2 linked regions of the Pseudosulfitobacter sp. DSM 107133 genome follow. The protein of the gene in region 2 binds, or shares a complex with, the protein of the main gene of each other region. Links are inferred from orthologs where the notes say so. Each region holds a gene or a part of one and is shown on either strand. Other genes may lie near its edges.

Region 1 (3,317 bases), 230 kb from region 2 along the record:
AGTCGCCGCTGCATTCGCTGGAACATGCGCTGACGCCTTACGTCTTCTACCTTATCATCCCGATCTTTGCCTTTGCCAACGCCGGTGTGGTGCTGAAAGGCATGACGTTCGCCGACATGATCAGCCCGCTGCCCATGGGCATTGCGCTGGGTCTGATCGTGGGCAAACAGGTGGGGGTGTTCGGTGTGGTGATGCTGATGGTCAAGACCGGCCTTGCACGGATGCCGGCGGGGGCCACAATGCTGCACATCTATGGTGTGGCCTGTCTGGCCGGTGTCGGCTTTACCATGTCGCTGTTTATCGGCGGTCTGAGCTATGACAACCCGTTGCTGATGAACGAAGTGCGTCTGGGCGTGTTGTCGGGGTCGATCGTGTCGGGGCTGATGGGCTATTGCGCGCTGATGCTGGCGGCACAGCGCACGCCGGTCGATGCTGAGGCCGAGGCGGCCTGACGGCGCAGTAATTGTATTGGAACAGAAGCGGGCCGCCCCATCACAGGGCGGCCCGCTTTCGTTTCAGCCGCGGGTTTCGCGGATCAGGCGCAGGATATCCTGTGCGGCGGCGGGGATGTTGGTGCCGGGGCCAAAGATCGCCTTGACGCCCGCGTCATAGAGGAACTGGTAATCCTGCTGCGGGATCACGCCGCCGCAGATCACCAGAATATCCCCCGCACCTGCGTCTTTCAGCGCCTGCACCAATTGCGGGGCCAGTGTTTTGTGCCCTGCCGCCTGGCTGCTGATGCCGATGACGTGCACATCGTTGTCCACCGCATCCTGCGCGGCTTCGGCGGGGGTCTGGAACAGCGGGCCCACGTCCACGTCAAAGCCGATGTCGGCAAAGGCGGTGGCAATCACCTTGGCCCCACGGTCGTGGCCGTCCTGCCCCATCTTGACCACCAGCATACGCGGGCGGCGGCCTTCTTCCCCGGCAAAATCCTCGACCGATTTCTGGATCGCGGCAAAGCCTTCGTCGCCCTCGTAGGCGGCGCCGTAAACCCCTGCCAATGTCTTCACTTCGGCGCGGTGGCGGCCGAATACTTTTTCCATCGCCATGCTGATTTCTCCGACTGAGGCGCGGGCGCGGGCGGCTTCGACCGCTGCGTCCAACAGGTTGCCACCCTCGCGGGCGCGGCGGCTGAGTTCATCCAGCGCGGCGGTGCAGGCCGCATCGTCGCGGGTGGCGCGGATTTTTTCCAGACGCGCGATCTGGCTGAGGCGCACCGCCACGTTGTCGACGTCCAGAATGTCGATCGGCTCTTCCTTGTCGCGGCGGTACTTGTTGACGCCCACGATCACCTCGTCGCCACGGTCGATATTGGCCTGACGGGTCGCGGCCGCCTCTTCGATGCGCAGTTTGGGCATACCGGATGCAACCGCCTTGGTCATGCCGCCCAGTTCCTCGACCTCTTCGATCAGGGTCCATGCGGCCTCGGCCAGATCGTGTGTCAGCTTTTCAACATAGTAGGACCCGGCCAGCGGATCGACCACGTTCGTCACGCCGGTTTCCTCTTGCAGGATCAACTGCGTATTCCGCGCGATGCGGGCGGAATGTTCGGTGGGCAGGCCGATCGCCTCGTCCAGCGAGTTGGTGTGCAGCGACTGGGTGCCGCCCAGCACCGCGCTCATCGCCTCGTAGGCGGTGCGCACCACGTTGTTGTAAGGGTCCTGTTCCGCAAGGCTGACACCGGATGTCTGGCAGTGGGTGCGCAGCATCGAGGATTTCGCGTCCTTGGGGTCAAACTCTTCCATGATCCGCGACCACAGCAGACGCGCGGCGCGCAGTTTGGCGGCCTCCATGAAAAAGTTCATGCCGATGGCAAAGAAGAACGACAGGCGCGGGGCGAAACGGTCCACGTCCATGCCTGCGGCGATGGCGGTGCGCACGTATTCGCGCCCGTCGGCCAGCGTGAACGCCAGCTCTTGAACAAGGTTCGCACCCGCCTCTTGCATGTGATAGCCCGAGATCGAGATCGAGTTGAACTTCGGCATGAAATCCGAAGTGTATTCGATGATGTCCCCGATGATGCGCATCGACGGCTCGGGCGGGTAGATATAGGTGTTGCGCACCATGAACTCTTTGAGAATGTCGTTCTGGATGGTCCCCGCCAGCACCTTGCGGTCGTGGCCCTGCTCTTCGCCCGCGACGATAAAGCTGGCCAAAATCGGGATCACCGCGCCGTTCATCGTCATCGACACAGAGACCTTGTCCAGCGGGATGCCGTCGAAGAGGATTTTCATGTCCTCGACTGAATCAATGGCAACCCCGGCCTTGCCCACGTCACCGACAACACGCTCGTGATCGCTGTCATAGCCACGGTGGGTGGCCAGATCAAAGGCCACAGACACGCCCTGTTGACCGGCAGCCAGGTTGCGCCGGTAAAAGGCGTTGGATTCTTCGGCCGTTGAGAAACCGGCATACTGGCGGATGGTCCAGGGGCGGCCTGCATACATCGTCGCCTTGACCCCACGGGTATAGGGCGCGACGCCGGGGATGGTGCCCAGATGGCTGACGTCTTTCAGGTCGTCCTGGGTATAGAGCGGCTGGACGTCGATGCCTTCCAGCGTTTTCCACGTCAGGTCGTCCACGGGTCGGCCCCGCAATTCGCCCTCAGCCAGAGTGCGCCAGTCTGCCTTTTGGTCGGTCATGTCTATGTCCTTTTGGTTGTGGGGCGAACGGCAGGGTTTGTCCCGCTCTTGTGCGTCCCGGATCCTGTGTCAGTGTTGCAAGCCCGTCCGCGCCCGCCGCCAGCCATGCCAGATCATCGGCATAGGCGGCGCGCAGCTGCGTGGATTGTTCGGGGGTAAATGGGGTCCAGCGGCCATGGCCGGTGATCGTGTGCGTGGGTCCGCCGCGTTCACTCACAAGAGCGCGCAGGGCGGCGGCATCGGGGGCGCGGTTCAGCCAGTCGCCCTGTGTGGGCAAAGCGACATCGCAACCGACGCCTGCAGCAAGAATGGCGTTGGCACGCCCTGCGAAACGTTCAAACGGCAGAATGCGCAGGTCGGCGTCGGGGACGGCGCAGGCCAGATCGGAGATGACATCGCGCCAGTTGCGGCGTGATTGGGAAATCAGGTTGAGCGCCTGATAGTCGGGCACCGGCGCGCCGCGCCCGATGCCATAGGCGATGGCCGAGGACCACCACAGGTCCTGGGCGCGTAAGGACAGCACAATGCGCGTGACCCGACCGTCAAAAAGCTGCGCATAGCGGGCCATGCGCTGCCCGATGTCAGGGTACAGTCCGTGCGCGCGCATGTTGGCGCGCACCGAGCCGATCATGTTCTCGTCGCTGATCAACAGGGTTCTGACACCGCTGGCCG
Region 2 (3,296 bases):
TCAGCGTCATGAACGCCGCAGCCGTCGGCGCATTGGGACGCGAGGTGCGCACATAGGGATCCTGCACCATAATGCCGTCGGCAAAGGCAGCTGTGGACAACAAGGCGGTGACCGCAGCAGTAACTAGGTATTTCGTCAGAGACATGTGGATATGTCCTTTGTTTTGATCAGTGAAAGATAAAAGGGTTTCACAGCAAAACAGGCGGCGCGCGCGACAGATAGGCGGGCGCAGACGCCAAGCGCGTCACAGACACATGGCCCACGGCATATTCGGCGCGCCGGATCTCCACGGCACGCGCGGGCATCCAAACAACCACATCATGCCCCAGCAGCGTCAGCGCGGCATCGGGACAAATGTGTGGCGCGCCAACAGGTTGGCCATCGGCATCAATGTTCACGGTGACGGACCCGGTGCCGATACACAGCACCATCTGCCCCGCAACCGGCGCCGCGCCACGCGCCAGCGCAAAGGCTTGCGCGGTGACAACCAGCGTCAGCATCGCAAGAACAAGGGTGATTTGGCGCAGCACGATCATGGGCGCAGCTTTAAAGCCCGCCCGATCCGCGCGCAACCATCCCGCCCTGCGCCAAAACGCCCTGCACCGCAAACGAAACGACCCCGCCTGCGGATGCAGACGGGGCCAAATTCGTGAACCTCAAAGGCTTCAGGCGGCGTTGGCGGCCAGAGCTTTTGCGATTTCTTTTTTCACTTTCAGCGCGTTGGCCGACAGTTCGTCGTCTTTCGACTTGGCGAAAAACGCGTCCAGACCACCACGGTGGTCAACGGTGCGCAGTGCCGCAGCCGAGATTTTGAATTTGATCGCGCGGCCCAACACTTCGGACTGCAGCGAGACATCGTTCAGGTTCGGCAGAAACCGACGACGTGTTTTGTTGTTGGCGTGGCTGACATTGTTGCCAGACATGGGGCCTTTTCCGGTCAGTTCGCAACGACGCGACATGGGATTATCCTTTTGTTCTGGTCGCTGTCAGGGCGGTCCCCGAAACGACAACAAGCGCCGCTCGCAGCTGCGCCCCTAATTTCGTCTGGTGGCAATAGGGGGAATCGCATCAAGGGTCAAGCGTGATTGCGCAGGTTTCACTGCCTTATTGCGCGATCAGCTGCGTGTGTGGCCCAAGCTGGCCAGCATCTGCCGTGCCGCCAGCGCCGGATCGGTGCGCCCCTGCGCCACCTCGGCCCCCAGCCGCGCCATATCGGCACGCGCCTGCGCCCCGTCCAGCTGCGCCAGCAGGGCCGCGCGCACATCCTGCTCGAACCAGTATTGCGCCTGTTCCGCACGGGTCCTGTCGAAAAACCCGTTCTCGCGCCGCCAGCCTGCCAGCTCCTGCATCGTCTCCCACGCCGCGCTCAGGCCGGTGTCTTCCAGTGCCGAAACCATCATCGCCTTGGGAAAGCCCGCCGGGTCCTGGGGACGTTTGCGCAACAGCCGCAGCGCCCCGGCATAATCGGCACAGGTGCGTGTGGCGGTCGCTTTCAGGTCGCCATCTGCCTTGTTCACCAGAATCACGTCGGCCATTTCCATGATGCCGCGTTTGACACCCTGCAGCTCGTCACCACCCGCCGGCGCCAGCAGCAGCAGGAACAGATCGGCCATCTGCGCCACCACGGTTTCCGACTGGCCCACGCCCACGGTTTCGATCAACACCACGTCAAAGCCTGCCGCCTCGCACAGGGCAACAGCTTCACGGGTGCGCCGCGCGACGCCGCCCAGATGGGTCTGGCTGGGGCTGGGACGAATAAACGCCTTGGGTTCACGCGCCAGCCGGTCCATCCGCGTCTTGTCCCCCAGGATCGAGCCGCCCGAGCGCGCCGAGGACGGATCGACAGCCAGCACCGCCACGCGCAGCCCCTGCCCTGTCAGCATCATCCCGAAGCTTTCGATAAAGGTGCTTTTTCCCACGCCCGGCGTGCCCGACAAACCGATGCGCAAGGCTTGGCGTTCTCGCGGCAAGGCGCCCAGAAGTTCCGCCGCCTGCGCACGGTGATCGGCCCGCCCGCTTTCCACCAGCGTAATCGCGCGGGCCAGCGCGCGGCGGTCGCCCGATGTGATGCGTTGGGCGGTGTCGGTGATGTCCATCTGCGTGCCTTTCGTGCTTGGCCCCGTTTTTCCGGTCTATACGCCGATTTGTCCAGCCTTGGCCTTGGCCTCGGTTTCGCAGATAAGCACAGACATGACAGTTGCCCTGCCCATTGATGACGTGCTGGACGCGGTTTGCACACAGCTTGCCGCGCACAAACGGCTGGTCCTGCAAGCGCCCCCCGGTGCGGGCAAGACCACGCGCGTGCCGCTGGCGCTGATGGAGGCGGGTTTCACGGGGCGCATCGTGATGCTTGAGCCGCGCCGGCTGGCCGCGCGCACCGCCGCCGAGCGTATGGCCGAAACACTGGGCGAGCCTGTGGGCGAAACCGTCGGCTACCGCGTGCGCGGCGAGGCGAAAGTGGGCAAATCCACCCGCATCGAGGTTGTGACCGAAGGCATCCTGACCCGCATGATCCAGTCCGATCCCGACCTGCCCGGCGTCGGCGTGGTGATCTTTGACGAATTTCACGAACGCAGCCTGAATGCCGATCTGGGGCTGGCGCTGTGTCTTGAGGTGGCCGAGGCCTTGCGCGACGACCTGCATCTGGTGGTGATGTCCGCCACGCTGGATGCCGCCCCCGTGGCCGAGATGCTGAATGCGCCGCTGGTCACATCCGAGGGCCGTGCATATGAGGTGACACCCCACTGGTTGGACCGCCCCCGCGGTCAGGCGCGGCTGGAAGGGGCGGTTGCCGATCTGATCCGCGACGCCCTGCGTGCGCAAACCGGCAGCGCGCTGGTCTTCCTGCCGGGTGAGGGCGAGATCCGGCGCGTTCAGGGGCTTCTGGACGGCAGCTTTGGCAGTGACGTGGCGGTGCATCCGCTGTTCGGGGCCATGGACTTTGCCGCCCAGCGCGCCGCGATTGCGCCTGCGAAAACGGGGCGCAAGGTGGTGCTGGCCACGGCCATTGCCGAAACATCACTGACCCTGCCCGACATCCGCATCGTGGTGGACGCCGGATTGGCGCGGCGCGCGCGCTTCGATCCCTCCAGCGGCATGTCGCGGTTGGTGACCGAGCGCGTCACCCGCGCCGAGGCCACCCAGCGGGCCGGCCGTGCGGGGCGTGTGGCGGCGGGACATTGCTACAAACTGTGGACGCGTGGAGAGGACGGGGCGCTGGCCGCTTTCCCCCCCGCCGAGATCGAGGCGGGGGACCTGACCGGCATGGCGCTGGAACTGGCGCTGTGGGGGGCCAC

What was found.
Region 1: the proteins of meaB (region 2) and scpA are in contact, whole or in part, in a crystal structure (PDB 8DPB), measured with the Methylorubrum extorquens proteins. The link is inferred for Pseudosulfitobacter sp. DSM 107133 from one-to-one orthologs. Residues at the interface, in SOR26638.1 of Methylorubrum extorquens: Arg20, Ala21, Ala24, Arg25, Thr28, Ser32, Arg33, Arg34, His37, Thr98, Gly99, Gly100, Ser101, Ile102, Leu103, Lys106, Thr107, Ala110, Ala113, Ile114, Asp115, Arg116, Ala118, Phe119, Ile120, Arg121, Pro122, Pro124; in SOR27001.1 of Methylorubrum extorquens: Glu577, Glu578, Asn579, Asp580, Gly581, Arg582, Arg583, Arg585, His596, Ala604, Ser605, Ala608, Asp609, Gly611, Phe612, Asp613, Val614, Asp615, Ile616, Gly617, Pro618, Leu619, Glu625, Arg628, Gln629, Val631, Glu632, Asn633, Asp634, Glu661.

The regions. Positions count from the first base shown.
Region 1 is NZ_CP085154.1:1,069,058-1,072,374, reverse strand. What follows is about bases 81-3,080. They hold scpA (methylmalonyl-CoA mutase), read right to left. Parts: upstream 2,646-3,080; coding sequence 516-2,645; downstream 81-515. Other genes in these bases: DSM107133_RS05325 (hypothetical protein), read right to left, coding at 2,608-3,080; nhaA (Na+/H+ antiporter NhaA), read left to right, coding at 81-452. In the rest of the region: more of nhaA, read left to right, coding at 1-80; more of DSM107133_RS05325, read right to left, coding at 3,081-3,317. UniProt on the Escherichia coli protein: Catalyzes the interconversion of succinyl-CoA and methylmalonyl-CoA. Could be part of a pathway that converts succinate to propionate.
Region 2 is NZ_CP085154.1:834,384-837,679, reverse strand. What follows is about bases 107-3,085. They hold meaB (methylmalonyl Co-A mutase-associated GTPase MeaB), read right to left. Parts: upstream 2,097-3,085; coding sequence 1,116-2,096; downstream 107-1,115. Other genes in these bases: hrpB (ATP-dependent helicase HrpB), read left to right, coding at 2,191-3,085; rpmB (50S ribosomal protein L28), read right to left, coding at 666-959; DSM107133_RS04125 (hypothetical protein), read right to left, coding at 189-536; DSM107133_RS04130 (copper chaperone PCu(A)C), read right to left, coding at 107-145. Also shown: more of DSM107133_RS04130, read right to left, coding at 1-106; more of hrpB, read left to right, coding at 3,086-3,296. UniProt on the Escherichia coli protein: Binds and hydrolyzes GTP. Likely functions as a G-protein chaperone that assists AdoCbl cofactor delivery to the methylmalonyl-CoA mutase (MCM) ScpA and reactivation of the enzyme during catalysis.